Regions from separate parts of the Enterobacter sp. MGH 24 genome, predicted to be linked through region 3. Evidence: predicted binding sites of a transcription regulator. Region 3 holds the regulator's gene; each other region holds the start of a gene.
What was found. The regulator CRP, encoded in region 3, controls carbon source genes, mostly activating them, when cyclic AMP is high. The targets are predictions, from matches to a motif close to ATGTGANNNNNNTCACAT.
Positions count from the first base shown of each region.

Region 1: the regulator CRP is predicted to act here: its motif matches at 3,380-3,397, upstream of L370_RS04345 (iron-containing alcohol dehydrogenase).
Region 2: the regulator CRP is predicted to act here: its motif matches at 1,480-1,497, upstream of ydfZ (putative selenium delivery protein YdfZ).
Region 4: the regulator CRP is predicted to act here: its motif matches at 5,060-5,077, upstream of hpt (hypoxanthine phosphoribosyltransferase).

Region 1 is NZ_KI535657.1:3,749,477-3,757,473, forward strand. Features, by position in the region: gene L370_RS04355 (sodium:solute symporter family protein) at 1-1,160, opposite strand, end outside; gene L370_RS04350 (dihydrodipicolinate synthase family protein) at 1,237-2,121, opposite strand; gene L370_RS04345 (iron-containing alcohol dehydrogenase) at 2,114-3,280, opposite strand; gene L370_RS04340 (D-threonate kinase) at 3,454-4,671, shown strand; gene L370_RS04335 (D-threonate 4-phosphate dehydrogenase) at 4,664-5,650, shown strand; gene L370_RS04330 (DeoR/GlpR family DNA-binding transcription regulator) at 5,652-6,413, shown strand; gene L370_RS04325 (GNAT family N-acetyltransferase) at 6,495-6,977, shown strand; gene L370_RS04320 (putrescine utilization regulator PtrR) at 6,931-7,809, opposite strand; gene sad (succinate-semialdehyde dehydrogenase) at 7,908-7,997, shown strand, end outside.
Region 2 is NZ_KI535657.1:3,553,108-3,561,104, reverse strand. Features, by position in the region: gene ydfG (bifunctional NADP-dependent 3-hydroxy acid dehydrogenase/3-hydroxypropionate dehydrogenase YdfG) at 1-64, shown strand, start outside; gene L370_RS05185 (GntR family transcriptional regulator) at 156-842, shown strand; gene L370_RS05190 (universal stress protein) at 877-1,308, opposite strand; gene ydfZ (putative selenium delivery protein YdfZ) at 1,595-1,798, shown strand; gene L370_RS05200 (mannitol dehydrogenase family protein) at 1,842-3,305, opposite strand; gene L370_RS05205 (MFS transporter) at 3,526-4,893, opposite strand; gene L370_RS05210 (Zn-dependent oxidoreductase) at 4,966-5,985, opposite strand; gene manD (D-mannonate dehydratase ManD) at 6,000-7,214, opposite strand; gene L370_RS05220 (YnfA family protein) at 7,326-7,652, opposite strand; gene L370_RS05225 (DUF1283 family protein) at 7,804-7,997, shown strand, end outside.
Region 3 is NZ_KI535657.1:1,029,829-1,037,825, reverse strand. Features, by position in the region: gene pabA (aminodeoxychorismate synthase component 2) at 1-50, shown strand, start outside; gene L370_RS16790 (bifunctional acetylornithine/succinyldiaminopimelate transaminase) at 137-1,357, shown strand; gene L370_RS16795 (YccS/YhfK family putative transporter) at 1,354-3,441, opposite strand; gene crp (cAMP-activated global transcriptional regulator CRP) at 3,499-4,131, opposite strand; gene L370_RS16805 (OsmC family protein) at 4,443-4,847, shown strand; gene L370_RS16810 (phosphoribulokinase) at 4,936-5,805, opposite strand; gene L370_RS16815 (YheU family protein) at 5,836-6,054, opposite strand; gene L370_RS16820 (hydrolase) at 6,051-7,073, opposite strand; gene mdcA (malonate decarboxylase subunit alpha) at 7,302-7,997, shown strand, end outside.
Region 4 is NZ_KI535657.1:2,225,928-2,233,924, forward strand. Features, by position in the region: gene speE (polyamine aminopropyltransferase) at 1-345, opposite strand, end outside; gene L370_RS11350 (YacC family pilotin-like protein) at 460-807, opposite strand; gene cueO (multicopper oxidase CueO) at 953-2,521, shown strand; gene L370_RS11340 (glucose/quinate/shikimate family membrane-bound PQQ-dependent dehydrogenase) at 2,607-4,997, opposite strand; gene hpt (hypoxanthine phosphoribosyltransferase) at 5,206-5,742, shown strand; gene can (carbonate dehydratase) at 5,843-6,505, opposite strand; gene L370_RS11325 (ABC transporter ATP-binding protein) at 6,613-7,539, shown strand; gene L370_RS11320 (ABC transporter permease) at 7,536-7,997, shown strand, end outside.

The sequences.
Region 1 (7,997 bases), 2.7 Mb from region 3:
ATAGCGCGGGTAAAGAAGGAGAGCTTCAGGACTTCAGGCACCAGCAGAACAAAAATCAGCGGCAGGAAACCAATCAGCAGGGAGATCCAGCGGGTGGCCTTAAATTCCTGCTCAGGCGTCGGGTTGCGCATCGGCACGTAAAAGTCTTTTACCACCAGGGAGGCGATAGCCAGCGCAACGGTACTGACGCTGACGAAAATAGATGCCACCAGAGAGGTGGTGACCAGACCGGCCAGCCACGGGTTCATATCCTGCAGGAAAATCGGCATCGCATACAGGCTGTTAATCTCCGGGTGCAGGTATTTAGCCGCCACGCCGATTACCGCGATGGCCAGCGCAATCGGCAGGCAGAAGAAGAACGCAACCCAGGTAGAGCGTTTGGCCGATTTCACGTCTTTGGTAGAGGAGATTGCCTGAATCACAAACTGGGTACAGAAGATGGAACCAATGGTGCCGATGAGCCAGGCGAAAATGGTCGACGCGCCGATATTGCCATCCCAGGTCCAGTAGAAGTCCGGCATGTTTTCAATCATTGGCGCGAAGCCGCCCGTCTTAGACAGCGCAAAGCCCATGATGGCCAGAATGCCGAAGTATTTCAGCGCGCTGTGCAGCACCGTCACCCAGGCCACACCCTTCATGCCGCCAAAGGCGAAATAGAAGGTACTGACGATGGCCGTAATAAAGGCGGCAACGGGGAGATTTACTTTCAGTACCGTGGAAATAGCCGCCGCGCCGCTAACGTAATTCCCCACGTTAACCAGCAGCAGGGCATAGATCATGATGATGGAGATAATGTTTTTGGTGCTGTTACCGTATTTTTCAGCAATCGCACCAGAGATGGTGATTTTTCCGGTGCTATAGATGCGTTTTACCAGCAGCAGGCCAAAGAGCGGGAAGCCAATTGCGGCCCCGATGACGGACCAGGACGCAGCAAAACCGTCTTCAAACGCCGCCTGCGCGGTGCCGATAGTGGATTTGGCGCCGATATACTCGGACATCAGCAGGATCCCGACAATAAACGCCGGCATCGCGCGGGAGCCTTCCATAAAGTCCCCGGAGTTTTTACTGCGGATCCGGAAGGTTAGCCAGGTCGTGAACAGGATGTAGACAATGACTATGCCCACAATGATCAGGGTATCTTCAGCGGTAAAATTATTCATCTTTGCCTCTCTTCAGGGCGAGTGAATCCTGGGCACCTCGGGCACCCGGTATTCTTATTGACGAAACAAACGCCGTTTAGTTAAGTGACGTCGTCACTATTCGGCGTATCTGTTGGCACTGCTGCTCGCTAAACGCCACGGCATAGCGACTTTCTCCGACGTCTTCCCCCATGATCTGCAGCGCTTTTTTGACTGCGGCAGGCGAAAACGCCACGTTGTAAAGCTCGGTACGAAGCTGGGTGACGCGCTCCTGCGCCAGACGAGAACCGTCAATATCACCCGCGTTAAAGCGTGACCAGATGGCGTTGATGGCCTCCGGCGCCACGTTCGCCAGTCCGGAAATACAGGCCGAACATCCGTCGACGAAGCCCTGATGGATAAGCGAATCCGGGCCGTTCAGCACGTCGAATCCGCCAATGTCGCTCACCGCATTGAGGAATCCGCTCAGGCTCTCGTAACTTCCGGCACTGTCTTTAATTCCGATAATGTTAGGATGTTCAGCCAGCGCGCGTGCGGTAGCGGGCTCAATGGTGTTGCCGGTACGCGCCGGAATGTTGTACAGAAATACCGGGACGGCTAGCGCGTCGGCGATAGCGGTGTAATGTGAGACGAGTTCAGCCTGCTTCAGCGGAACGAAGTAAGGGGTAATGACGGAAACGGCGTCGACGCCCAGCGAGGCGATCTGTTTTCCGAGGCGGATGGTTTCACGGGTCGAGATTTCACCAATGTGCGCCACTACCGGGGCTCGCCCGGCAACCGTTTCCACACAGGTACGGGTAACGGCGATTTTTTCTTCTTCGTTCAGCACGAAGAACTCGCCGTTTGTGCCGCCGCAGAAGATGCCGTTACCAGCATTAAGTTGACGATCGATCTGTAGTTTAAGGCCCGGTAGGTTCAGTGCGCCTTCCGTATCAAAGGGGGTCACGATGGCCGTCAGTACGCCCCTGATGTTGTTATGCATGATTCACTCCCTGGCTATTCATGTTGGGAAACAGTGTCCGGTAAATCGCCTGCACCTCGTCGTGGTTGACCTGACAAGGGGCGTTGTTCATTAGCCGCTTAACGTTAAGGGCCGCATCGCTCAGGGAGGGGACGTCGTCGCGCGGTACGCCCAGCGCCTCCAGGTTGTCCGGCAGGTTGAGCCTTCGAACCAGCGCGGCAAAGTAGTCCACCAGCGCGTGGGATTTTTCTTCGTCTGACAGCGCCGTATCCGCACCGGGCACCAAATCCCATACCTGTGCAAATTTCTTCAGGCAGTGGGGCCGAACCGCTCGCATGCAGGGGGCCAGCAGAATGGCGTTAGCGACGCCGTGCGGCAGGTGATATTTACCGCCAAGCGGATAGGAAAGGGCGTGAACCAGGTGCGTGCCTGCATGCGCAATGGCAACCCCGCCGTAGTAAGACGCCCACAGCATCTCCAGCTTCGCCAGCAGATTTCCCGGTTCGGCGCAGGCCGTTTCAATGTTGTTCAGCAGCTTAGCCAGTCCCGTCAGCGCGGCGTTATCGCTGACCGGGTTGGCGACCGTTGAGGTGAAACACTCAATCAGATGACACAACGCATCAATCCCGGTTGATGAGGCAATATGCGCGGGCATGCTGGTGGTCAGCTCCGGCAGCAGGGCGACGTAATCGGGCAGCAGTACGGGGGAGATAATGCCCACTTTCGTGTTTTGCTCCGGAATCGCCAGGATGGCATTCGGCGTCGCTTCCGAGCCGGTTCCGGCAGTAGCCGGGATCAGAAGAGAGGGGATGCGTGCCTCAGGTTTTATACCCGCCAGAAGGTTATCCAGCCCCGGTGACAGCGGATGGCACAGCACTGAGAGCAGTTTGGCCACATCCAGTACGCTACCGCCGCCGATCCCCACGACAAGCCCAAACGTCCCGTTTAACCCCGCGAGCAGCTGGCTGACATCGTGGTGGGAGGGTTCAGGCGGTACGCTGTCAATAATCATGACGCGGCGGTTGTCCTCTTCGAGGATCGCGCGGATCTGCTTTGCTGCCTCCAGACGCGCAATGTTGCCGTCCGTCACCAGCAGCAGCTGCGTTTTATCAGTGAGTAACGGCCTGATGGCGGCGATGGCATTCGCGCCGCTAATAATGGTGCTGTTGATCGTAACCACGCTTTTCTCCTGTCTCTGTGCCCATGATTGATTTCGCTCAAATAAGACGCTTCATGGTCATCGTGTGGCTGAATTTATAATTTATTCGCAAACTGATTAACTTGATCTTGCTCACATATAATCAATCATGATTGAATATAATCATTAACAGGAAAGGCGAACCCGGAGTGGGGATGAAAGTGAACAATCTGTACAGAGAGGTCGTGGTCGTCGCAGATGACTTTACCGGCGCTAACGATGCCGGCGTCAGCCTGGCGCTGTGCGGCAAAAAAGTCAGCGTGGCGTTTCATACACCTTTTACCCAGGCGACCGATGCGCTGATCGTCAATACCGATTCCCGGGCGCTGTCGGCATGGGAGGCAGCCGAAAAGGTGACCGCACTCGGGGCCGATGTCGCGGATGCCCGCTGGCTCATCAAAAAAATGGATTCGACGCTGCGCGGCAACGCGGGGGCTGAGTCACAGGCCCTGAAGACATTAAGCGGCAAACGCCAGGTGATTGTTGCCCCGGCATACCCCGCGGCAGGGCGGATCACGCGGCAAGGCAGGTGTCTGGTAAACGGCATTCCGGTGGACGAAACCGAATTTGCCAGCGATCCCAAAACGCCCGTTCCTTCTGCCGCGATTGCTGACCTTTTTCGCGACGTGAGCGGTAAAAACGTGACCGTGGAGACGCTGGCAGCCGAACTGGCGCAGGGAACGGAGTGGATCTTTGTTGATGCGCAGACCGACGAGGAGCTGGACGCCATTATCGCCGCAGCAATGACCTGCGCACAGATGCCGCTGCTGGTGGGCTCTGCCGGGCTATGCGATGCGCTGGCCCGTCATCTGGCCCCGGCGCGACGCAAGCAGCTGTTAGCCGTGGTGGGGTCGATGAGTGAGATCGCTCAACGCCAGGTCGCACTGGCCACAGGTGTTTCCGGCGTCTCGTCGGTATTCATTGATGTGAATGACGTTTTGCGCGGCGTTACGGCCGGGTATCTCGCGCAGATCGCGCAGGTGCTACAGGCTGGGCATCACTGCATTGTTCATACCTGCGCGGGCAACGATGCTCGCCATCAGGTCGAGCAACTCTGTCGGCAGCATCACGTCACCCGGGCTGGCCTGGGCGAAAAAATCTGTACGTTTTTAGGCGAACTGACCCGACAGGTGCTTGCGGTGCACGAGCCGGACGCGCTGTACGTCTCCGGTGGCGATGTGGCGATGGCCGTTGCGAAGGCACTGGATGCTCGGGGGTTTGAAATTACCGGATGCGTCGCACAGTGCGTGCCGGTCGGAAAATTTCTGGGTTGCGGCTGGCAGCAGCCGGTAATGACCAAAGCAGGGGGCTTCGGAAAGGAAGATACGCTGCTTGAGGTTCTGTATTTTATCGAGGAGAGACTGAGTGACTAAAATCATTGCTGTAACCATGGGTGACCCGGCTGGCATTGGCCCGGAAATCATTATCAAATCCCTCACCGAAGGCGAGCTTTCAGGGGCGCCGGTTGTTGTCGTGGGCTGCGCCAGAACGCTGCAGCGGGTGCTGGATAAAGGGATCGCCGGGCGGGCGGATATACGTCTTATCGATGCGGTGAGCGACGCGAAATTTGCCCCTGGCGTGATTAACGTGCTGGACGAACCGCTGGCCGATCCTGATGCGTTAAAGCCGGGAGTCGTTCAGGCTGCAGCAGGGGATCTGGCCTATCGCTGCGTGAAGCGAGCCACCGAGCTGGCGATGGCGGGCAAGGTGAAGGCTATCGCGACGGCTCCTCTGAATAAAGAGGCTCTGCATCTTGCCGGTCATCTCTATCCGGGCCACACCGAGCTGCTGGCGCATCTGACCGACAGCAAAGATTACGCCATGGTGCTGTATACGGATAAGCTGAAGGTGATCCACATCACCACCCACATTGCGCTGCGCAAATTCCTTGATACGCTCAATCAGGATCGGGTAAAAACCGTGATTGGTATTGCAGATAGCTTCCTGAAACGCGTCGGGTTCGCGCATCCTCGCATTGCCGTTGCCGGTGTAAACCCGCATGCGGGTGAGAACGGCCTGTTTGGTGACGAAGAGATCAAAATTGTCGGCCCGGCCGTTGAGGCAATGAAAGCGCAGGGGTTAAACGTCACTGGACCGTGTCCACCGGATACGGTGTTTATGCAATGCCACGAAGGAATGTATGACATGGTCGTTGCGATGTATCACGATCAGGGGCATATTCCGCTAAAATTGCTCGGCTTTTATGACGGGGTGAATATCACCGCCGGGTTACCGTTTATCCGTACCTCTGCTGACCACGGAACCGCGTTCGATATTGCCTGGACCGGTAAAGCGAAGTCTGAGAGCATGACGGTGTCTATCCAGTTGGCTATGCAAATTACACGGGAATGATATGAAGGGATATAACCGGTTAGAGCAGATAATGGATTACCTGAAGGGGCATAATCTGGTGACGGTGGATCAGCTGGTGGCAATTACCGATGCCTCTCCGGCAACGATCCGCAGGGATTTGATTAAGCTCGATCAGGAAGGTGTGATTAGCCGTACCCATGGCGGCGTTACCCTTAACCGGTTTATTCCTTCCCAGCCCACGACGCATGAAAAAATGCAGCGTAGCCTCGCGGAAAAACACGCTATCGCCAGCGCGGCAGCGAGCTTTGTTAAAGCAGGGGACGCCATTGTGCTGGATGCCGGCACCACGATGATTGAACTCGCTCGTCAGCTGACGCATCTTCCGCTTCGCGTGATCACCAGCGATTTGCACATTGCGCTGTTTCTCTCGGAATTCCGACAGATTGAAGTAACCATTATCGGCGGGCGTATCGATGATTCGAGCCAGTCCTGCATCGGTGAACACGGCCGTCGCCTGCTGCAAAACGTCTGGCCGGACGTGGCTTTTGTCAGCTGTAACGGATGGGATATCACTCGCGGCATAACCTCGCCGACGGAAGAGAAGGCCGCGCTTAAGCGCGATTTAATTGCCAACGCTAAACGCCGCGTGCTGCTGGCGGACAGCTCCAAGTATGGCGCCTGGTCACTGTTTAACGTGGCGCATCTTCATACCCTGACGGATATCGTGACCGACAGCAGGCTCGATGAGACGACACAGGCCGGGCTGAGGGCGTTAGATGTCCAGCTGACGCTGGCGTCATGACATAAGTTAATACTATGTAGCACCCCGGCAGGCCTGCGCTATGTTGAAATTTAGTCTTACATAAAAAGCAAGGAGCCTGCCATGTATTCCATTACCTCTGAATCTGCACGTCATCCGGACATTCTCAACCTGATCGCGGCGCTTGACCGCTATCAGAGCGAACTCTATCCCGCCGAAAGCAATCATCTGCTCGACCTGTCTGCGCTGCCGGAAACCTCGCTGATCCTGATGGTCATTCGCGACCAGCAGCTCCAGGCCGTGGGCTGTGGGGCCATCGTGCTCAACGGCGACGGAACGGGGGAGATGAAGCGGGTCTATATTGACCCGGCCCATCGGGGGCAGCATCTCGGCGAGACGCTGCTGGCCGCCCTGGAAGATGAAGCCCTGAGCCGCCAGTGTCATACCGTAAGGCTTGAGACGGGCATCAAACAGCGCGCCGCGGTTCGTCTGTATGAGCAGTGCGGGTACGATTTGCGTCCGGCATTTGCCCCGTACGCTGAGGACCCGCTCAGCCTGTTTATGGAGAAGGCGCTGGTTGAAGACGTTCGTTTAGCAGCGCTATAAAGGCTTCCAGCTGGCGGGTCATCGCCCCGCGTCGCCACACCAGCCAGGTCGTGAGCCAGCGCCAGTTTTCCGCCAGCGGCCAGGCTTCAACCTGATGATGGCCCGGCATACTCTCCAGCATCGAGCGCGGCATCAGCGCGATGCCCGCGCCCGCAATGACGCAGGCGAGCATGCCGTGGTAGGACTCCATCTCATGAATGCGGCCGGGCGTAGCTCTGTCCGCATGAAACCAGCTTTCCAGGTGTCGGCGATACGAGCAGTTCGCGCGAAAGGCGTAAACGTCGCTGCCGCTGACCTGCGTGGCGCGCGTCACCTCCGCATGCCCGGCAGGCGTGACCAGCATCATCTCTTCCCGGTAGACCGGCATGCCCTCCAGCTCCGGGTGCGACAGCGGCCCGTCGACAAAGGCGGCGCTGAGGGTTCCCTCCAGTACGCCATCAATCATCGTTCCGGATGGCCCGGTAGAAAGGGCAAACTGGATGCGCGGATAGCGCTGGTTAAACTGCGCCAGCGTTTCAGGAATGCGCACCGCAGCGGTGCTTTCCAGCGCGCCGAGGGCAAATAACCCCTGCGGCTCATCGCCCGCGACGACCATACGCGCCTCATCCACCAGAGCGAGGATCTGCCTGCTGTAGCGCAGGAAGTTATGCCCGGCGGGGGATAAGCGCAAACGCTGGTTCTCACGAATAAAAAGCTCGACGCCAAGATCGGCTTCCAGCTGGCGGATGCGGGTGGTCAGATTGGACGGCACGCGATGCACCTTCTGCGCCGCCTGGGTGATGCTGCCCGTCAGCGCGACGGCGTTAAACATTTCAAGCTGGGTTAAGTCCATAGCATTCTCGTTTCGTGAATAAGGTGGTTAGTATTATTCATTTTTAAGAAATAGCAGAGTGAGCCACAATGAATCAACCGAAATGCGTGGAGAAAAACATGACTTATTCATCTGCTACACATGCCCTCTCTGTTAACCCGGCAACGGGAGAAACCCTCGCTGCGTATCCCTGGGCGACGCCGGAAGAG
Region 2 (7,997 bases), 2.5 Mb from region 3:
TAATACCGTAGAAATGATGCCAGTCAGCCAGAGTTTTGCCGGACTTAGCGTCCATCGTGGCTAAATCTGCCCTTCCCGGCCTGCGGGCCGGGTCTGTTTCGGGTTCTAAAAGAATGGTAGTATGTTCAGGCTAACTCTCTGAGAAATGACAACTCATGGCCGCTGAATCGCAACTCAATCCCACCCAGCCCGTAAACCAGCAAATCTATCACATTTTGCGACGTGATATTGTCCATTGCCTGATCCCACCGGGAACGCCGCTTTCTGAAAAAGAGGTCTCCGTGCGTTTTGACGTTTCCCGTCAGCCGGTCCGTGAGGCGTTTATTAAGCTTGCTGAGAACGGACTGATTCAGATCCGCCCGCAGCGCGGCAGCTACGTGAACAAAATTTCACTCTCGCAGGTACGCAACGGCTGTTTCGTTCGCCAGGCCATTGAATGCGCGGTGGCGCGTCGTGCCGCAACGCTTATCAACGACAACCAGTGTTACCTGCTGGAGCAGAACCTTCACCAGCAGCGTATTGCCATTGACCGTAAGCAGCTGAATGATTTCTTCCAGCTTGATGATGAATTCCACCAGAAACTGGCGCAGATTGCGGATTGTCAGCTGGCCTGGGACACCATCGAGAACATCAAGGCCACCATTGACCGCGTGCGCTACATGAGCCTCGATCACGTCTCCCCGCCGGACATGTTGCTCCGACAGCATCATGATATTTTCAGCGCGCTTGAAAAACGCGATGCGGACGGCGTGGAAAAAGCGATGACGCTGCATCTGCAGGAGATCAGCGAATCCGTTCAGCTTATTCGTCAGGAAAATAGCGAGTGGTTTAGTGAAGAGTAATATTCGCCGCCCCCTTGCGGGTGCGGCGGCGTGATTAGCGAACGACTAACACCGGGATCGTAGCGTAGCGCAGAATAGATTCTGCGTTTGAGCCCAGCAGATGGGTGGAGATGCTCGGATTTTTCGACCCGATGACAATCGCATCATATTCCCCCTCCTTGCTCAGCTTGATAATTTCATCGCGGACGTTGCCAAAACGCACCATGCTGTGAATATTCTCCGGGGCGATATCGAACAGTCTTTTTAACTCATTCATTTTCTTCCCGGATTCCGCGGTCATATACTCTTCAAACTTTTTAATATCGGCGTTGAACCCGCGCAGCAGAGACCGGCTGCTGGCTGGCAGAATGTTGACCAGGGTAATCGACGCGCCCTCTGCCTTCGCCAGGTTTGCCGCGTGGCGAACCGCTTTGTCGCTCAAATCCATTTCAAACACGTCTACAGGCATCAAAATGCTCTTATACATAAGCCTGACTCCTTATTCCGATGAAGGGTTATTTCCTGCACCCAGAATGACATCTGGAATATAAACCAACCCTCAACGCTTCCCTGTCGAAACTATCAGTTAATGAAAATAACGGTCTGCTTTGTAAATTCCTGTCCTGAACCGTCAGCGCCCGACGAAATAAAGAAAAAAGTGTGAGTTTGATCAAAAACAAAAACATGAGGCGCGGACAGGCGTATTTATATGCCCCGTGAACGGCAAACCTGAAATAGCGCCGTAACGAACAGGTTAGAGAGGAGAATATACCATGATGACATACGACCGTAACCGCAATGCAATCACCACCGGCAGCCGCGTCATGATTAGCGGCACGGGCAAAACTGGCGTGATTAAAGCGATCCACAGCGACGGGCTGGATGCCGCGCAGGTGCGCCGCAGCAAAACGGTTGAAGTGGAAGGATGCGAGGGTAAGTTCGAGCCGATTGAGCTGATTCGCCTGGGGATGCACTAAGCTGTGCGCAGACATGCCGCCGCGCGCGGCGGCATGTGCTGAATTACCGTTGGGACGCGTACTGCGCCACGGTTGCTTTCGCGCCCTGTTGCAGCAACGACCGGTACGCGGTCATCACCGCAGCAACGAAGCGCGGCTCCTGCGGTAACGCTTTACCAAAGATGGCCTCAATGCCCAGAAGCGCGTTAACCCGACTTTCCCCTTCCGCACTTCCCTTCACTGCCGCCTGAATCACCGCCAGCTGCGGATCGCTCACGTCAATGGCGTTACCCTGCTCGTCCACGCCGCCGACATAGCGCATCCACCCCGCCACGCCCAGCGCCAGCAGCGGGAAAGGCTTCTGGTGCACCAGGTGCCAGCGCACGGAGTCCAGCATACGCTGCGGGAGCTTCTGGCTGCCGTCCATCGCGATTTGCCATGTCCGATGGCGCAGGGCCGGGTTGCTGTATCGGGCAATCAGGAGATCGGCATAGCGGCCTAAATCAACACCCTTCACTTTCAGCGTCGGGGCCTGCTCGTTAAGCATCAGCGCGCGCGCGGCGAGGCGGTAGTGCTCATCTTCCATACAGTCATTGATATGCTGGTATCCGGCCAGATAGCCCAGGTACGCCAGGAACGAGTGGCTGCCGTTGAGCATGCGCAGCTTCATCTCTTCAAACGGGATCACGTCTGACACCAGCTCGGCTCCGGCTTTTTCCCACTCGGGACGTCCTGCCACAAAGTTATCCTCGATCACCCACTGGCGGAACGGTTCACAGGCTACTGCCGCGGGATCGCGTACGCCGGTCAGCTGCTCAATTTTATCCAGCGTATCGGGCGTAACCGCCGGCACGATGCGGTCCACCATGGTTGACGGGAAGGTAACGTTAGCCTCGATCCAGTCCGCTAGTTCGCCGTTTACCGCCCGGGCGTACGCGCAGGTGACGTTGCGCATCACGTGGCCGTTCTCCGGCATGTTGTCGCAGGACATGACGCTAAACGCAGGCAGACCCGCCGCTTTGCGACGCGCCAGCGCTTCCACCACCACGCCCGGCGCGGATTTCGGCTGGTGCGGGTTTTGCAGGTCGGCGACGATAAACGGGTGATCGAGCATCAGCTGTCCGGTCGCCGGTGAGTGGCAGTACCCTTTCTCGGTGATGGTCAGCGAGACAATCGCCACCTGAGGTTCACACATCGCTGCCAGCACGGTCTCCAGGCCGTCAACCTGCGCATGCAGCGCCTTTTTGACTACGCCAACCACGCGGGAGGTCCAGGCATCGGCAGACATTTCCGCCACGGTATAAAGATTATCCTGCGCGTTCAGATCGGCAATCTGCTGCTCGCCGCCAATCAGGTTAACCTCACAGTAGCCCCAGTCGCTGCCGTGCTCGGCGGCAAGAATGTCGGCATACACCGCCTGATGCGCGCGGTGAAATGCGCCGAAGCCTAAATGTACAATGCGTGCTTTAAGGCTGTCGCGATCGTACTGAGGCAGCGTCGCGTTGGCCTGTAATAAGGTGTTTTCCATGATTAAGACTCGTTAATTAGAAAGCTGTGGATCGCTGCCGCTCCTTCTGAAGCGGCAGCGCCTGCTGACTACACCAACTAGAATGGCAGTCGGGGTAAAAAAGTAACTGCCATCAACCATACTGATACTGCCGTTTGATATTTTGATTTATATTAACTTTTGCTCATGTGGTGTGACATAAACATAAAGTTGTGTGATAGGTCACGCAAGATATAAACCATTAGCGTCGTGAAGAGACCGCCCCGTAACCCACACGCGCTTCTGGCGCGGATTCCGCTGCATCTTGCGCGGCGCTCAAATCACGGTCGCGCACTTCCGGCATCAGGATCGCCGAGACCAGCCCAATCACAGAATAGGCCACCAGCATGGCGACAATCGGCCACCAGGAGCCGGTCATATTGCAGAAGATCCCCGCCAGTACCGGACCAAAGCCCACCGCCACCAGACCGCCCGCCTCTTTCGAGATAGCCATACGGGTAAAGCGATTTCGCGAGCCAAACATCTCCGCCATGGTGATATTTTCCAGCGCAAACAGCCCGAGAACGGCGACGTTATGGATAACGATGATCGAGAGCATGATTGTCCCCGGCGCATAGCTCTTATCGACGATGATCGACAGCATCGGGTACGCGAGCAGAATGGCGGAGATATTGAGGATAATGTACGGCAGACGGCGTCCCACTTTATCGGAAAGCCAGCCCAGCAGCGGAATGGAGATAAACCCGAGAATGGAGCTGATCATCAGCGCATCGGTAGGGATGGCTTTATCGAACAGCAGCGTCTGGACCAGATACCCGGCAAGGAACGTCTGGATCAGCCCCGAGTTGCCCGCCTGACCGAAGCGCAGGCCGGTCGCCAGCCAGAAAGATTTACTTTTCATCATTGAACCCAGCGATGTGTCCGGCTGCACGGTTTGTGCGTCGTTCACTTTCTCGAACACCGGGCTCTCTTTCAGGTTCATACGCAGCCAGATGGCGAAGATCATCACCACGACGCTGGCGAGGAACGGCACGCGCCAGCCCCAGGCGATCAGCTCTTCACGATCGAGAGCAAAGAACATCACCGCCCAGATCGCCGTGGCGCTCAGCGTCCCGCAGTTAGTGCCCATCGCCACCAGCGAGGAGATGATGCCGCGTTTGCCTTTCGGCGCGTACTCCGCCAGCATGGTCCCGGCCCCGGAAATCTCCGCCCCGGCCCCGAGCCCCTGAATGATACGCAGCGTCACCAGCAGAACCGGGGCAAAAATCCCAATCTGCGCATAGGTTGGCAGGACGCCAATCAGCGTGGTGCAGATCCCCATCATGGTGATGGTGATAAACAGCACCTTCTTACGGCCAATGCTGTCGCCCATTCTGCCGAAGATAAAGGCGCCGACAATACGTGCTATGTAGCCTGCGCCGTAGGTCCCCATCGCGAGGATCAGCGCCATCGCGGCTGACTGTTCCGGGAAAAAGATCTCATGGAAGACCAGGGCGGCCCCCAGCGAGTAAAGCTGAAAGTCCATAAACTCCAGGGCGGTGCCCAGCCAGCCGGAAACGGCGGCTTTCACCAGGTCGGAGGTGGTTCTTTGAGGTTGTGCTTGCGTCATAATGGCTATCTCTGAAAGGTAAGATGCGTACCACCAGAGCCTGTCTGCGCAGGCTCTTAACCGCGTATAGGATTATTGTCCGAACGTGAGCAAAACTTTGCAGCACTGCCGCTGGTCTTTCTCAAACAGTTCAATGGCGTCTGTTACATGGTGATAGTCAAAGGTATGGGTGATCAGTTTTTCCGGGTCGATCAGCCCCTTCTTCAGCCAGTCGATGACGACCGGGAATTTGTTGGCATTGAGGCGCGAGGAGAAAATCGCCAGCTCTTTGCCGGTGATGCCCTGCTGGACAATCTGGCTCGGCTCGCTGGAGAAGCCCATCAGCACGATGCGAGCCGCCGGAGAGGCCAGGGTTATTGCTTCCTGTAAAATCGTTGGATGACAGGCGGCATCAATGATTAACGTCGGTTTGATGCCCTTTGCGTCCAGCGCGGCCTGCAGCGACTGCTCGCCGTTATTCAACACCCAGTCCGCGCCGCTGCGCTGGGCCATTTCCAGGCGTTCGTCTATACGGTCAACCACGATTACCTGCTTCACCTTATAGACGCCTTTCAGCGCCTGCACGGTGACCAGCCCCATCGGGCCTGCACCGTAAATCAGCGCAACGTCCTGCTCGGTGGGGTTGGCCTGCCCCGTCACGTTGGCGGCAATGGTGAAGGGCTCCACCATGACGGCGTGTTTATCAGGAATGTCATCAGGGATAGGCCAGGTATTTTTAGCGGGCACTGCCGCATATTCGCTGAAGCCCCCGTCGCGGTGTACGCCCAGCACCACCAGCGAGGTGCAGACGTTAGGCTTACCCACGGAGCATGGGTAGCAGTGTCCGCAGCTGATCACCGGATCAACCGAAACGCGCTGGCCCAGACGGGCACTGTCTACGCCCTCGCCCACGGCGTCAATCACGCCAAAGAACTCGTGCCCGATCGTGCGTGGGTACTTCGCAAACGGATTATGGCCGCGATAGATGTGGCTGTCCGAACCGCAGATCCCCGCCAGCCTGATTTTGACGCGGACTTCGCCTGCGCCTGGCTCCGGGCGGGGCCGCTCTTCAATCACCAGTTCGTTCGGCTGTTGAATCACTACGCTTTTCATCGTTCGCTCCTCGTTTACCAGTTCCACAGCGTGCCGTCTTCAAGACGGGCCACCGGCAGATAGGCAGGATCGTACGGATACTTCGCTGCCAGTTTTTCATCAAACTCAATGCCCAGCCCCGGCCTGTCGCCCGGATGCATATAGCCGTTATCAAAGCGCCAGCTGTGCGGGAAGACGTCCAGCATCTGTTCGGAATAGCCCATGTACTCCTGCACACCGAAGTTCGGCACCCACAGGTCGAAATGCAGCGCGGCGGCGTGGCATACAGGCGAGAGATCCGACGGACCGTGCGAGCCGGTACGCACCTGGTAGAGCGAGGCAAAGTCCGCGATGCGACGCATCCCGGTGATCCCGCCCGCGTGGGTAAGGGTGGTGCGAATATAGTCGATGAGCTGCTCTTCGATGAGCTGCTTGCAGTCCCAGATGCTGTTAAACACTTCCCCCACCGCAATTGGCGTCACGGTATGCTGGCGGATCAGGCGGAAGCAGGCCTGGTTTTCCGCAGGGGTGGGATCTTCCATCCAGAACATGCGGAATTCCTCGATGCTCTTGCCGAAGCGCGCCGCTTCGATTGGCGTCAGGCGGTGGTGCATGTCGTGCAGGAGATGTTCATTAAAGCCGAACTGACTGCGCACCGCGTCGAACAGCTTCGGGGTAAAATCAAGGTATTTTTCGGTGGACCACAGCTGCTCTTCCGGCCAGTCGCCTTTGGTCGCAGGCTCGTAGGCCAGCCCTTTCCCTTTGGCCATGCCGTAGGTGGTTTTCATGCCCGGTACGCCGCACTGCACGCGGATCGCCTTAAAGCCCATCTCTTTATGACGAGCGTAGTCTTCCAGCACGTCGTCAATCGTGTGACCGGTGGTGTGGCAATAGACCATCACCCCTTCACGGGATGCGCCGCCCAGCAGCTGGTAGAGCGGCATGTTGGCCGCTTTGGCTTTGATGTCCCACAGCGCCATATCCACGGCGGAGATGGCCGACATGGTGACCGGGCCGCGACGCCAGTAGGCGCCCTTATAGAAGAACTGCCAGATGTCTTCGATGCGGTGCGCATCGCGGCCGATCAGCTGAGGGCAAAGGTGATCCTTCAGGTACGAAGCAACGGAGAGCTCGCGTCCGTTCAGCGTAGCGTCACCGAGGCCGACAATCCCCTCATCGGTGGTGATTTTCAGGGTGACAAAGTTCCGCCCTGGACAGGTAACAAACACGTCAGCCGCGACAATCTTCATAATTCCTTTCCTTACATCGTTCGTTGTGATGCTCGAAATTTACCCATCAACCCTACTACCATACAAGTATAATGATCGTGAAATCAGCTGACGATCACAAAAACCGGGGGCTCAGGCCCGCCCCCATCCCGCCACAATGATCAGCATTCCGCACAGGGCAATCAGCGCGCCCGCCCAGTCGTAGGCGCTGAGCTTGACGCCGTCCACCACGCGTAACCACAGCAGCGCCGTGCAGACATAGACACCACCGTAAGCGGCGTAGACGCGGCCGCTGGCAGCCGGATGCAGCGTTAACAGCCAGACAAACAGGGCCAGCGCAACGCTTGCCGGAATGAGCAGCAATACGGACCCTCCCTTCTTCAGCCAGAGCCAGGGCAGGAAGCAGCCGATGATTTCGCATAGCGCGGTAGCAAAAAAAAGCAGCGTTGTTTTAAGCATATTTCACATCAGGTGAGGATTTATTTAGACATCATACCTGATGATGCCCTTTACTTTTCCATACTTGCCCGCGGGTATGCCGTAATTTCGCTTTGGTGTAGAATCTGTACGGGGTAACTTGATTATCTGCACCCATATAAAAGGAAACGCTATGACCACATTAAGCAAACGCCTTTGTCTGACAGCCCTGCTGGCGCTGTCATCGTTCGCCTTTGCCGCCTCTGCGACAGCGGAAACCAGCAAGCTCATTATTGAGTCTGGTGACAGCGCGCAAAGCCGCCAGAACGCCGCTATGGACAAAGAACAATGGAATGACACCCGTAACCTTCGTCAGAAGGTCAACAA
Region 3 (7,997 bases):
TCCTCAGCGAGCAGGGGCACGCGCTGCTGGCAAATTTCCTCCATCGCTGAATATCTGTTGCCTTACTGTGATTTTTTATGCATATTTTGTGATTATATTTTCACAATCATTGTGACATAAAATGGATGGTCATGACATGGCAACTGAACAACCAGCAATTACCCGCGCGACATTCGATGAAGTGATCCTGCCGATTTATGCACCGGCTGAGTTTATCCCGGTGAAGGGAAAGGGCAGCCGCGTATGGGATCAGCAGGGTAAAGAGTATGTGGATTTCGCGGGCGGGATTGCGGTCACGGCGCTGGGTCATTGCCATCCCGCGCTGGTCGAAGCGCTGAAAACTCAGGGCGAAACCCTGTGGCACACCAGCAACGTGTTTACCAACGAACCGGCGCTGCGCCTGGGGCGTAAGATCATTGATGCCACGTTTGCCGAGCGCGTGCTGTTTATGAACTCCGGCACCGAAGCCAACGAAACCGCCTTCAAGCTGGCGCGCTACTACGCGACAACGCGCCACAGCCCGTATAAAACCAAAATCATCGCCTTCCACAATGCCTTCCACGGACGCTCCTTCTTTACCGTCTCCGTTGGTGGCCAGCCGAAGTATTCCGACGGGTTTGGCCCGAAACCGGCCGATATCGTCCACGTGCCGTTTAACGATCTGCACGCGGTGAAAGCGGTAATGGACGACCATACCTGCGCGGTGGTGGTCGAGCCGATCCAGGGTGAAGGCGGCGTGACCGCGGCAACCCCGGAATTCCTGAAAGGGCTGCGCGCCCTGTGCGACGAGCATCAGGCGCTGCTGGTCTTCGATGAAGTGCAGTGCGGGATGGGGCGCACCGGCGATCTGTTCGCCTATATGCACTACGGCGTAACGCCGGATATTCTGACCAGCGCCAAAGCGCTCGGCGGCGGTTTCCCGGTGAGTGCAGTACTCACGACGCAGGAGATCGCCTCGGCGTTCCACGTCGGCTCTCACGGCTCTACCTACGGCGGTAACCCACTGGCGAGCGCCGTGGCGGGCGCTGCATTCGACATTATCAACACGCCGGAGGTGTTGAACGCCGTGAGCGCAAAGCGCGAGCTGTTCGTAAAACACCTGCAAAAGATTGATGAGCAGTACGACGTGTTCAGCGAAATCCGCGGGATGGGGCTGTTGATTGGCGCCGAGCTGAAGCCGCAGTACAAAGGCCGCGCGCGTGATTTCCTGCACGCCGCCGCGCACGAAGGGGTGATGGTGCTGAACGCGGGGCCGGACGTGATGCGCTTTGCGCCGTCGCTGGTGGTAGAAGACAAAGACATCGAAGACGGGTTAATCCGCTTTGCCGCGGCGGTCGCGAAGATCGTTAAAGGCTAATACTCGGTTCGCTTTAACACGCGCGTTAACCAAACCCCGTGATGCGGACGCTGACGCCATGCCACCGACGAAATGGTGTGCATGGTGTTCAGATGTCCCAGAACGCGCTGCAAATGTTGCTCCAGGGTGCTCATTGGCCCGTGGGTTAACGTCTCCGGCGCTTCCAGAATGTTCGAATCTCCCGACTCGCCCGGCGAGTCATACTCCAGACGCTGCTGACACCTCTGCAACGCAATTTCACACGACTGCAAATAGCGCTGCGCCAGATCCGGCGTCAGCATCGTGTGCTCGCGCGCCAGCGTGGTCATGGCGTTAATGTGTTCGACGATAAACTGGCTGTGCGTCACCCAGAGCTTCATGTCTGCCAGATAGTGCGAGTTAAAGCCCGGCTCCTGCATGGCCTGGTTGAGCGAGTTAAACAGCGCATTGTGTGCCTGGTTGACCTTCATCCGCTGATACGCCAGCGGGGAGGGCTGCGGGTCGTCGCTCAGGATCAGGCGAATGGCCTGCTGGTCGGCTTCCAGCGCGTCGTGGGCGTTCTGGCGCAGCAGTCCGCTTTGCCACTGCGGCCACAGCCAGACCATGCCGCCAAAGGCAATCAGACAGCCGATCAGAGTATCAATCAGCCTGGCGACAATAAACTGTTCGCCATTGAGCGTGAGCAGCTGCAGGGTATATACCGCCGTCACCGTAAAGCCCACCATCGCCCAGCCGTAGTTTTTGCGGATAATCAGGTAGCTCACCAGCGTGATCGCCAGCATGCCTGCCAGGGTATAGCCTTCCGGCACGTGGAAGTGCAGCGTCACGCCCGCAATGATCAGCCCGGCCATCGTTCCGCCAGCCCGGTGCAGAATACGCACCCGCGTCGCGCCGTAGCCGTTCTGGGTGACAAACAGCACGGTCATTAAGATCCAGTAGGGTTTCGGCAGATGCAGCGCCATGCCCATCAGGCTGGCGGTACTGAGCATCACGCTAATCCTTGCGGCGTTGCGCAGGGCGGACGATTTAAGAGAAAGATAGCTTTTGAGCGCGGGCAGTAGCGGCAGCCGTTTCTGCTTATCCGCCATCAGGTCGCGGGGATAAAGCGGGCGCTGGGTGCGCAGCACGCGCGCGATACGGCTGAAGTGCCAGGCGGCAAACTGGCCGACGGGGTTATCCGGATGCTGACGGGCGATTTTCTCCAGCGCGCCCAGCTGTTTATCCATGCTAAAGCGCGTCGGGTAGCGGTGATAGAGAATATCATCGGCCAGCACCCGCAGGCGTGCCGAGACGGTCTGCGCGTTCCAGCGGATCACCGCTTCGGCGTGGCTGCGCTCGACCAGCTTTTGCACCTCCTGCGGGTGGTGCAGGCTAACGGAGATATGCTCCTGCAGATCCAGCCCGACCTGGAAGGTGCGCAGCAGCCGCTTGTACTCGTGGTTCTTGTTGGCGGCGAGCATATGCAGCTGCTGATAGCACTGGCTTATCAGATCCACCACCTTTTGCTGGCGCGTCAGCAGCGGCGGTAAGGATTTCTCCGGATCGGTATGCTGGGTGAGCAGGGTGTATTTGGCTTCGCAGTAATCCGCAAGCTGCACGTAGAGCAGGCTCAGGGATTCACGCAGCGGCTGTTCCCGCCACAGCCAGAACCAAAACCAGTTAAACAGCCCGTACCATAATGTCCCCAGGGCGTAGATCAGCAGCGGCTCCCACACCGGCATATTCCCGGCGAGGCTCAGCGTGAAAATGGCCGCAATCAGCGAAGCGGGAAGCAGGCGGGCGTGCAGCGAACTGATTTCCGCCGTCACGCCGAGGGTCATGGCCAGTACGGTCAGGATCAGCGGCAGCGGGATATCCCGAGCCAGTAAAAGCTGTACGGCGAGGCTGCAGCCAGCAAACAGGCAGCCACCGATAATCAGGCGTTTAAAAAAGCGCTTATGCGGCGTGTCAAGACCGGCGATGTTGCAGCAGGCGGGCACGAGGGAAAACAGCAGGCCTTGCTGGAGGTGTCCGAGGATCAGACCTATGGCCACAGGAAGGCACAACACCAGCGTTTGCCGCAGTGCGTAGTTAACTTCCGGGTGATAGATCAGCCTGCGCCACATGGGGAGTAGAGACAAAAACGGCGTGACACCTTGCGATGGCACGCCGTTTAAGCGGAATTAACGCGTTCCGTAGACCACGATGGTTTTACCGTGGGCGGAGATCAGGTTTTGATCTTCCAGCATTTTCAGGATACGGCCCACTGTTTCACGGGAGCAACCGACGATCTGACCAATTTCCTGACGGGTAATTTTAATTTGCATGCCGTCCGGGTGGGTCATGGCGTCTGGCTGTTTCGCCAGGTTCAGCAGGGTCTGCGCGATACGGCCTGTCACGTCCAGGAAGGCGAGGTTACCCACTTTTTCTGACGTGACCTGCAGACGGCGCGCCATCTGGGAAGAAAGACGCATCAGGATGTCAGGGTTAACCTGAATCAGCTGACGGAACTTCTTGTAAGAAATTTCAGCCACTTCACATGCTGTCTTTGCACGAACCCAGGCGCTACGTTCCTGGCCCTCTTCAAACAGGCCCAGTTCACCGATGAAATCGCCCTGGTTCAGATAAGAAAGGATCATCTCTTTCCCTTCTTCATCTTTGATCAGCACTGCCACCGAGCCTTTAACGATGTAATACAACGTTTCCGCTTTTTCACCCTGGTGAATCAGCGTGCTCTTTGATGGGTACTTATGAATGTGGCAATGAGACAAGAACCATTCGAGAGTCGGGTCTGTTTGCGGTTTGCCAAGCACCATGCGCTGTTATCCTCTGTTATAAGCTGTCACCAGAGTCATCAGATGCATCCGGACTCTGGGGTTGCAATCGAATTCTTACCCATACCCTGGGAAGTCGGCTACCGTAACGTTTCGCAGCCAGTAAAGTTTGATGTCCTCTGCATACATGTGTAACGTCAATGTATTACTGTAGCATCCAGAGTGTTTTAGCATAGCTTTCGCCGCGTGTCTCCTGGTGTCTCGCTTCAGCATGATGCAGGTCGCCTTCCATTGCGAGAAATGTAACGCACGCGTAATCTGTCACCAAAAATGCAACGTTGGAGTTTAAGAATATGCAAGCGCGCGTGAAATGGGTTGAAGGTTTAACGTTCCTGGGCGAGTCCGCTTCAGGACACCAGATTTTGATGGACGGTAACTCCGGCGATAAAGCACCAAGCCCAATGGAAATGGTGCTAATGGCGGCAGGGGGATGCAGCGCAATTGACGTGGTGTCGATCCTGCAAAAAGGTCGTCATGACGTGACGGATTGTGAAGTCAAACTCACGTCAGAACGTCGCGAAGAGGCGCCACGCCTGTTCACCCATATTAACCTGCACTTTGTGGTCACCGGTAAAGAGCTGAAAGACGCGGCGGTCTCGCGTGCGGTGGACCTGTCTGCGGAGAAGTACTGCTCTGTGGCGTTAATGCTGGAGAAAGCGGTAAAAATCACGCATTCGTATGAAGTGATCGAGGCTTAAAAAACAAAGCCCGGTGGCGCTGCGCTTACCGGGCCTACAACTGCACGAACGTAGGCCGGATAAGCGAAGCGCCATCCGGCAACAGGCGTCACGCAATCTGCTTCCCTTCCATCAGTCGCTCCACCAGCGGCGTCATGATGAGCTCCATCGCCAGCCCCATTTTTCCGCCCGGCACCACTAACGTATTCATGTGCGAAATAAACGAGCCCTGCAGCATGGCCAGCAGCCAGGGGTAATCAATGCCGTCGAGGTTGCGGAAATGGATCACCACGAAGCTCTCATCCAGGGACGGGATACTTTTGGCGGCAAAGGGGTTGGAGGTGTCCACCGTCGGCACGCGCTGGAAGTTGATATGGGTGCGGGAAAACTGCGGCGTCAGGAAGTTAATATAATCCTCCATGGAGCGCACCACGGAGTCCATCACCGCTTCGCGAGAATGGCCGCGCTCGCTCATGTCACGCGTCAGCTTCTGGATCCACTCCAGGTTAACGATAGGGACCACGCCGACCAGCAGATCCACGTGGCGCGCCACGTCGTGTTGAGGGGTGACCACGCCGCCGTGCAATCCTTCGTAAAACAGGACGTCGGTGGGTTCCGGCAGCGGCTGCCACGGGGTAAAGGTTCCCGGCACCTGATTCCAGGGAACGGCTTCATCATAGGTATGCAGATATTTGCGGGACTGCCCTTTACCGCTCTGACCGTACTCGATAAAGGTTTGTTCCAGCAGGCCGAAGTCATTGGCCTCCGGGCCGAAGTAGCTGATGTGTTTACCCAGATCGCGCGCCTTACGGATGGCCATGTCCATCTCCGGACGCGTGTAGCGGTGAAAGCTGTCGCCTTCGACCTCCGCCGCACGGAGATTCAGCTGGGCGAAAATCTTGCGAAATGCGAGGCTGGTGGTAGTGGTTCCCGCACCACTCGACCCCGTAACGGCAATAACCGGATGTCTGGCAGACATAGCAACTCCCTGACTGAAAAGGGTGGAAGATCAGCCGTGAAACGCGTTGCGGGGCATGATATTGACCGTCTCATGCAGTTCTGACCACACCAGCACCACGTCGCCGCTTTTTAGCTGGCGCTTTACATCGTTGACCTTTTGCTCAAGCGAGCGTTCCTGTTCACCATAATCGGTGCCTTCACGTAATACAAAGCTTTCAATCAGATTATCGAGCGTTTCGGGAGCCAGATCCTGCCAGGGAATAATCATTTTGCACCCTCCAGATAAGGAGTCAGCCAGTCAGGAATGCGCGCCTCAAGCCACATTTTCGGGCGGCGCAGCGTGCCGCCGATAAACCCGACGTGGCCGCCGTGCTCGGTCAACTGATAGTGAACGTTGTCGGGCAGGAATTCCTGAGAGGGGATAGAGTGATGATCCATAAACGGGTCATCTTTGGCATGAATAATCAGCGTCGGCTGCGTGATCTTGCTGAGCAGCGGCATGGCGCTGCACTGACGATAATAGTCAATCGCATCGGCGAAGCCGTGGATTTTCGCGGTGATCAGGTCGTCGAACTCGCGAATACGGCGCACCTTTTTCAGCTGGCGCAGGCTGACTGGCAGGGTATCCGGGTAGGCCTTCAGCTTACGCGCCGCGTTGGCCTTCAGCAGGTTGAGCAGGTAGCGCTGATAGACGCGGGAAAAGCCTTTATCCATGTGGTAGCTGCACTGCTCCAGCATAAACGGCGCGGAGACAATGACGGCGGCATCCAGCGGGACGCTTTCACCCTCCTTGGCCAGCAGACAGGCCAGCATATTTCCGCCCAGCGAGTAGCCCACCGCGGCGGTGGGCACGGTGCCAAAGTTGTCCCGCAGCCAGTGTAAAAACCACGTCCCGTCTTCGGTTTCACCCGAGTGATAAATGCGTTTCTGACGATTCGGTTCGCCGCTGCAGCCGCGAAAATGCATCACCACGCCGAGCCAGCCGCGCGCTTTTGCCGCCTCAATTAATCCATGCGCATACGGGCTGTGCAGGCTGCCTTCCAGACCGTGAAAGACCACCAGACGCGGCTTATGGCGGGCCTGTTCCGGCGCTTCGCTCCAGGCGAGATCCAGAAAATCACCGTCTGGCAGGTCAAGCCGTTGCCAGTGTGGGGTGAACTGAACCTTGCGGCGGATCAGTCGCGGCAGCATGGTCTGCAGGTGGGGGTTAGCCACGCCGCGCATGGGCACGAACTCAGTGCTGTCTTCGGCCGCAATGTCGAAGCCTGATGGAATGATTTGGGTCATAAGGGCGATGCTGATTCTTGTCAGAAATTTACGGTACTTTCCGAATTGTACCCCGTTTAGCCTGGTTTTCCGAAACATGAACTGATCCCGATCACAAATCTTTACCTTGATTATTACTCTCAGGCTAATGATTCCGCTCTACGCTTAATTGATGCCTTTCTCACCAGAGCGCACACTTTACTCAACGTTAAGCAAATCAAAATGATTAGCTGAATCAGGAGGTTAATAATGTTATCTGGGCAAACACCCACCCGGCAATGGAACACGCGACGTAGCGAAAAAGCGCGTCGTCTGGCCTCCGTACCGGTGCAGGGCAAGGTACTGCCAACCGGCGATCTTGTCGCCATGCTGGAAAAATTAATCGCGCCTGGCGACAAGGTCGTTCTGGAAGGTAACAACCAGAAGCAGGCGGATTTCCTTTCCCGCTCGCTGGCCGAAGTGAACCCGCAAATTGTCCACGACCTGCATATGATCATGCCGAGCGTCGGCCGCAGCGAGCATCTGGATATCTTCGAGAAAGGCATTGCCCGCAAGCTGGACTTCTCCTTCTCCGGGACGCAAAGCCTGCGTATTTCGCAGCTGCTGGAAGACGGTCAGCTCGAAATCGGTGCGATTCACACCTACATCGAACTTTACTCACGCCTCTACGTCGACCTTTCGCCAAACGTGGCGCTGATTGCCGGTTTTAAAGCCGACCGCAAAGGCAACCTCTACACCGGGGCGAGTACCGAAGATACCCCGGCGCTGGTGGAAGCCGCCGCGTTCCACGACGGCATCGTCATCGCGCAGGTGAACGAGCTGGTGGACGACGAGTGCGATCTGCCGCGCGTGGATATTCCGGGCTCCTGGATCGACTACGTGGTTGTTGCGGACAAACCGTTCTTTATCGAACCGCTGTTCACCCGCGACCCGCGCCTGATCAAA
Region 4 (7,997 bases), 1.2 Mb from region 3:
AGAGACGACGCCCGCATCAATTTCCACCATGGTGATGGTTTCAATGGAACGATGGCGGGACACTTCACGCAGCATTGCGCCGTCGCCACCACCGATAATCAGGACATGCTTCGCGTGACCGTGCGCCAGCAGCGGGACGTGGGTCATCATCTCATGATAGATAAACTCATCCCGCTCGGTCGTTTGCACGACGCCGTCCAGCGCCATCACGCGGCCAAAGGCGGCATTCTCGAAGATGATCAGATCCTGGTGATCGGTTTTCTCATGATAGAGCACGTTATCAACGGCAAAGTACTGACCAAACTGGTCATGCAGTGTTTCATGCCACAACGTGTGGTCGGCCATAGCGAACTCCTCCTGTGTAAACATCCATTACGCTCACAAAAAATGAGCGAAACATGATAGCTAACTCTAACCGTGGTTGCACGGCCAGAGGTTCAACAGGGGGCGTCGGGAAGGTTATTTCACGTAGGCGAGCAGGCTGAGTGAATCACGAGCCAGCGCTTTGCATTTTTTGGCAGTGGGAATACCAATACCGCTTAGGTCACGGTAGCTGTCTTCGCCGAGCGCCTTCATGTCGAAGCTGTCGTAGTTGCTGAGATCCCACTGGTTCTGCTGGGCAAAAAAGACCAGCGCGCGGCGAATCTGCCCGTTGGGTAAATTCTGGTAGCCACAATCATTTTTCAGGAATACAAAAACCGCCGTTAAATCGGCCATATCTTCCGCTTCATTTTCACTTAGCGCATAGCTGTTCGCACACATTGCCATCAGGCTACCGAACAAAATTGTCCTGAAAAACGTCTTCATTGCTTCTACCACTTCTTCACGGAAAATTAACGTTAGCATACTTGATGCCGGTGCGACGATCTTTATTATTGCCGCTTGACTTGACCTTCCGGTAAGGGGAGGGTTTATGCTCAAAAGATCGCCTGCTGGAAATAAGGAAATGAACATGCAACGTCGTGATTTTTTAAAATATTCCGCTGTGCTGGGGGCTGCCAGCGCATTACCTCTCTGGAGCCGCGCGGTGTTCGCGGCTGACAGGCCTGCCTTACCCATCCCTGACTTACTGACCGCTGACGCCCGCAGCCGTATCCAGCTTGTTGTACAGGCCGGTAAAACGACGTTCGGCGAGCACAACGCCACGACGTGGGGCTATAACGGCAATTTGCTCGGTCCGGCGCTTCAGCTACGGAAAGGGAAAGCGGTGACGGTGGATATCCACAACACGCTCGCCGAAGAGACGACGCTGCACTGGCACGGGCTGGAAGTGCCGGGTGAGGTGGACGGCGGGCCGCAGGGCATCATCAAAGCGGGCGGCACGCGCAGCGTCACCTTTACGCCTGACCAGCGCGCGGCGACCTGCTGGTTCCATCCGCATCAGCATGGCAAAACGGGCCATCAGGTGGCGATGGGGCTGGCGGGGCTGGTGCTGATTGAAGACGACGAAAGCCGCCTGCTGCGCCTGCCGAAACAGTGGGGCATCGACGATGTGCCGGTGATTGTGCAGGACAAGAAATTCAACGCTGACGGTCAAATTGACTACCAGCTGGACGTGATGAGCGCGGCGGTAGGCTGGTTTGGCGACACGCTGCTGACCAACGGCGCCATTTACCCTCAGCATGCCGCGCCGAAAGGCTGGCTGCGCCTGCGCCTGCTCAACGGTTGTAACGCACGCTCGCTGAATTTCGCCGCCAGCGATAAACGCCCGCTGTACGTGGTCGCGAGCGACGGCGGCCTGCTGCCGGAGCCGGTGAAAGTGAGCGAGCTGCCGATGCTCATGGGCGAACGCTTTGAGGTGCTGGTGGATATCAGCGACGGCAAGCCGTTTGACCTCGTAACCCTGCCGGTGAGCCAGATGGGGATGGCGGTTGCGCCGTTTGATAAGCCCCATCCGGTGCTGCGTATTCAGCCATTGCTGGTGGCCGCTTCCGGCACGCTGCCTGATACGTTAACCACGCTGCCAGCACTCCCGTCGCTTGACGGGCTTACCCAGCGCAAGCTCCAGCTCTCCATGAACCCCATGCTCGATATGATGGGCATGCAGGCGCTGATGGCGAAATATGGCGATAAGGCGATGGCGGGGATGCACCACGGCCAGATGATGGGCCACATGAATATGGACCACGGCAAAATGGGCGGCATGGGGAACATGGATCACGGCGACCATGGCTTTGATTTCCACAACGCCAATATGATCAATGGCAAAGCGTTTGACATGAACACGCCGATGTTTGCTGCCGCGAAAGGGCAGTTTGAGCGCTGGGTGATTTCGGGCGAAGGGGACATGATGCTGCACCCGTTCCATATCCACGGTACCCAGTTCCGCATTCTTTCAGAGAACGGCAAAGCGCCGGATGCGCATCGCGCGGGCTGGAAAGATACGGTGAGAGTGGAGGGCGGCGTCAGCGAGGTGCTGGTGAAGTTTGACCACGACGCGCCGAAGGAGTTTGCCTATATGGCGCACTGTCACCTGCTGGAGCATGAGGATACGGGGATGATGCTGGGCTTTACCGTATAAAAAAAGCCGGGTGGCGGCTTCGCCTTACCCGGCCTACATAGGGCACCCGTAGGCCCGGTAAGCGCAGCGCCACCGGGCTTTTCAGTTACTTGTTTTCGTCAGGCAACGCATACGCGACGATATAGTCGCCCATCTTCGTGCCAAACGAACCGTGACCGCCCGCAGAGATGACAACGTACTGCTTGCCATTCACTTCATAGGTCATCGGCGTGGCCTGTCCACCCGCTGGCAGACGGCCTTGCCACAGTTTTTCACCGTTGGTCATGTTGTACGCGCGCAGGTAGTTATCTGCGGTTGCCGCGATGAACAGCACGTTACCGGCGGTGGAAATTGGGCCACCCAGCATCGGCATACCCATATTGAACGGCACCGGAACCGGCATCGGGAACGGCATGCTGTCCTGTGGCGTACCAATACGTTTTTTCCATACGATCTGGTTAGTTTTCAGATCCAGACCGGAGATATAACCCCAGGCTGGCTGTTTACACGGCAGACCAAACGGAGACAGGAACGGGTTCAGGGTTACACCAAACGGCACGCCGTACTGCGGCTGAATGCCAGCTTCGGTGCCAGAACCTTTCGCGTCTTTCGGCTGCTCCATTGGGTTACCCGGACCGCGTGGGATCAGACGGGAAACGAACGGCAGCGCCATTGGGTTGGCAATTGCCACCTGACGGTTCGGGTCGACGGAGATCCCGCCCCACTCGAACATCCCCAGGTTACCCGGGAAGACCAGCGTGCCCTGCTCAGACGGCGGCGTGAAGATGCCTTCGTAGCGCAGCTGATGGAACATCACGCGACACACCAGCTGGTCAAACATGGTGGCACCCCACATGTCTGCACCGCTGAGGTCTTTCTTCGGACGGAAGCTAAGGTCAGAGAACGGCTGGGTTTTGCTGACGTAATCGCCTTTCGCGGCGCCCTGCGGAACCGGTTTTTCCGGTGCAGGCACAACCAGCTTACCGTTGCTGCGATCCAGGACGAAGATGTTGCCCGTCTTGGCCGGAGCGTAAATCACCGGCACGGTTTTGCCGTCAACGGTAATGTCCGCCAGCGTCGGCTGGGACGGCATATCCATATCCCACAGATCGTGGTGGACCGTCTGGTAGCTCCACGCCAGCTTACCGGTGGTCGCGTTCAGCGCCACGATAGCGCTCGCATAGCGCTCCTGCTCCGGCGTGCGGTTACCGCCCCAGATATCTGGCGTGGTCACACCCATTGGCAGGTAGACCAGGTCCAGCTTAGCGTCATACGCCGCTGGCGCCCAGGAGTTTGGCGAGTTAAAGGTAAAGGTGTGTTCATCCGATGGGATCGCGTTTGGATCTTTCGCACCCGGGTCAAAGGCCCACAGCAGTTTACCAGTGTTCACGTCGAAACCACGGATGACGCCGGAGGTTTCACGCGTGGAGAAGTTATCCGTTACCGAACCGGCAATCACGATAGTTTTATCGGTGATGATTGGCGGTGAGGTGGGCTCATACAGACCCGGCGTGGTGTCCGGCATGTTGGTCTGCAGGTTCAGGATACCTTTGTTGGCAAAGGTTTCGCACAGCTTGCCCGTTTCGGCATTGATGGCGAACAGACGGCCATCGTTCACCGGCAGCATAATGCGGCGCGGGCAGTCGGCGATGACTTCCGGGCTGGCATTATCGGCGCGCGCTTCGTGGTAAGAGACGCCGCGGCAGGTAACGTGCTGGAAGGACGGGTTGGAGTTCAGCTGCGGATCGAAGTGCCATTTTTCTTTACCGGTGGCCGCGTCGAGCGCGAACAGACGCTGGTGCGCCGTACACAGATAGAGCATGTTGCCAACTTTAATTGGCGTCACTTCGTTGGTCAGCTCGCCCGGATCGTTCGGCATCTTCACATCACCGGTACGGAATACCCAGGCTTCTTTCAGGTTCTTAACGTTATCCGCGTTGATCTGCTTCAGCGGAGAGTAGCGTTGACCTTCCTGATTACGACCGTACGCAGGCCAGTCGCCGTCAGCGACCTGCGAGATAGCCGCAGCAGGCGTGGATTCCGCGTTCAGCGTACCGTTGATCTCCTGCGGGTCGTTAAAACCGGCCCAGGTCAGAATGCCGCCGGTAATCAGCAGGGCAACAACCAGGCCCGCTACAGCACCGCTGGAAGGCACAATCAGGCGACGCCACACGAACGGCAGGATCAGCCAGATGCCGAAGAAGACCAGGATGTCGCTACGCGGCGTCAGTGCCCAGAAGTCGAACCCGACTTCCCAGACGCCCCAGATCATGGTGGCAAGAAGGAGGGCGGCATACAGCCACAGTGCAGATTGTTTTCTACGCAACAGCAGGACGGTTACGGCAACCATAACCAGACCCGCAATCGGGTAGTACCAGGAGCCGCCTAAAGCGACCAGCCAGACGCCACCGATTAACAGATACAGCGCGCAGAAGGCTGCGAAAGCGGCTGTTAATGTCACCAGTAGACGCGGCTGTTTAGCGTTTGTTTCAGCCATAGAAAGTGTACTCGTCAGTTTTTGTTAATAATTTGCTAGCAACTAATTATAGGTATTAACAAGTGTGATCGGAATCACAATATTTGCTTTTTATAACTCATACGCCAGGCTTATCCATTTGCTGATATAATGGCGGGCTTGCGTATCGATGCCGGAAATACATTCACCTGCATTGAGAGATTTTCATTAAAATCATTTGGTTAGTAATATGAAACATACTGTTGAAGTGATGATCCCGGAAGCCGAGATCAAAGCGCGTATCGCCGAACTGGGTCGTCAAATCACCGAACATTACAAGGACAGCGGCAGCGAAATGGTGCTGGTCGGTCTGTTGCGCGGCTCTTTCATGTTCATGGCAGACCTGTGCCGTGAAGTGCATGTGCCCCATGAGGTCGATTTTATGACCGCCTCCAGCTACGGCAGCGGCATGTCCACCACCCGTGATGTGAAAATCCTGAAAGATCTGGATGAAGATATTCGTGGCAAAGATGTGTTGATCGTTGAAGACATTATTGACTCCGGCAACACGCTGTCAAAAGTGCGCGAGATCCTGAGCCTGCGTGAGCCAAAATCGCTGGCGATTTGTACGCTGCTGGATAAACCTGACCGTCGTGAAGTGCAGGTGCCGGTGGAGTTCGTTGGCTTCTCGATTCCGGACGAATTCGTCGTCGGTTACGGCATTGACTACGCGCAGCGTTATCGTCATCTGCCGTACGTTGGGAAAGTGGTATTGCTGGACGAGTAGTTGCGGTTTGTTGCCCGGTGGCGCTACGCTTACCGGGCCTACGAATGGGCACATGTAGGCCGGGTAAGGCGCAGCCGCCACCCGGCTTTTTAACGTGCACTTATTTATGGTTCACATGCTTAAGCTTGAGGTTGGCAATTCCCGAACGGTAGCGCTGCTCCAGCGTTTCGCGGTTGGTGGCGGTCACTTCCAGATTGCGCAGCAGACCATCGTGAATACCGTACGCCCAGCCGTGGATAGAGACCTTCTGCCCGCGTTTCCACGCTGATTGCATGATTGTTGAGTGGCCCAGGTTATATACCTGCTCCATCACGTTGAGTTCGCAAAGGGTATCCATGCGACGCTCCTGCGGCATTTCGCCCAGCAGTGAGCTATGTTTGAACCAGATATCGCGGATGTGCAGTAGCCAGTTATCAATGAGCCCCAGTTCCGTGTTTTCAACCGCCGCCTGCACGCCGCCGCAGCCATAATGGCCGCAAATGATGATGTGCTCGACTTGCAGAACGTCAACGGCATACTGAACAACAGAAAGACAGTTGAGATCGGTGTGGATGACGAGATTGGCGACATTACGGTGAACAAACAGTTCGCCGGGTTCAAGGCCGGTCAGGCGCTCCGCCGGGACGCGGCTGTCGGAACATCCAATCCAGAGAAAGCGTGGGTTTTGAGCCTGCGCGAGTTTTCCAAAAAATCCGGGGTCTTCCTCCACCAGCATTTTTGACCATAGTGCATTATTGCTGATGAGTGTATCTATGTTGTTCATGGAGGTTAGCGACCTGTAACCGAGTTATTGCGTTGCGCTACTATAGGGTAACCCGACTTTTAATGAAACCACACAACGTGTGTAAGAACTGAAGGTAAGTTAATTTCATGGCAATTGCACTGGAGCTTGAGCAGCTTAGAAAAACCTATTCGGGTGGCGTTCAGGCGCTACGCGGAATAGATCTTAAAGTAGAGGCCGGCGATTTTTACGCGCTTCTGGGGCCGAACGGGGCGGGGAAATCGACCACCATTGGAATTATCAGTTCGCTGGTCAATAAAACGTCCGGCCGGGTGAGCGTCTTTGGGTACGACCTGCAAAAAGATGTGGTGAACGCCAAGCGCCAGCTGGGGCTGGTTCCGCAGGAGTTCAACTTCAACCCGTTCGAGACGGTGCAGCAAATTGTCGTTAACCAGGCGGGTTATTACGGCGTTGAGCGTAAAGAGGCCCTGGAGCGTAGCGAAAAATACCTCAAGCAGCTCGATCTGTGGGAAAAGCGTAACGAACGTGCACGCATGTTGTCCGGCGGGATGAAGCGCCGCCTGATGATTGCCCGTGCGCTGATGCACGAGCCAAAACTGCTGATCCTCGATGAACCGACTGCGGGTGTTGATATCGAACTTCGTCGTTCCATGTGGGGCTTCCTGAAAGATCTCAACGACAAAGGCACCACCATTATTCTGACCACCCACTACCTGGAAGAGGCTGAAATGCTGTGCCGCAACATCGGCATCATTCAGCACGGCGAGCTGGTGGAAAATACCTCGATGAAGAATCTGCTCTCTAAGCTGAAATCCGAAACCTTCATTCTCGATCTGGCGGCGAAAAGCCCGCTACCGAAGCTCGAAGGGTATCAGTATCGTCTTGTCGATACCTCGACGCTGGAAGTGGAAGTGCTGCGCGAACAGGGGATTAACAGCGTGTTCTCGCAGCTGAGCGCGCAGGGGATTCAGGTCTTAAGCATGCGTAACAAAGCGAACCGACTGGAAGAGCTGTTTGTCTCTCTGGTACATGACAAACAAGGAGACAAGGCATGACGCATCTTTACTGGGTCGCGCTGAAAAGTATCTGGGCGAAAGAGATTAACCGCTTTATGCGCATCTGGGTGCAAACCCTGGTGCCGCCGGTGATCACCATGACGCTGTATTTCATTATCTTCGGTAACCTGATCGGTTCCCGGATTGGTGAAATGCACGGCTTTACCTATATGCAGTTTATTGTGCCGGGCCTGATCATGATGGCGGTGATTACTAACGCCTACGCCAACGTAGCGTCGTCATTCTTTAGCGCCAAGTTCCAGCGCAATATTGAAGAGCTGCTGGTGGCGCCGGTACCTACGCATGTAATTATCGCGGGCTATGTCGGCGGCGGCGTGGCGCGCGGGCTGTGCGTGGGGATCCTGGTTACAGCGATTTCGCTGTTCTTCGTGCCGTTCCAGGTACACTCCTGGCTGTTTGTGGCGCTGACGCTGCTCCTGACGGCGATCCTGTTCTCG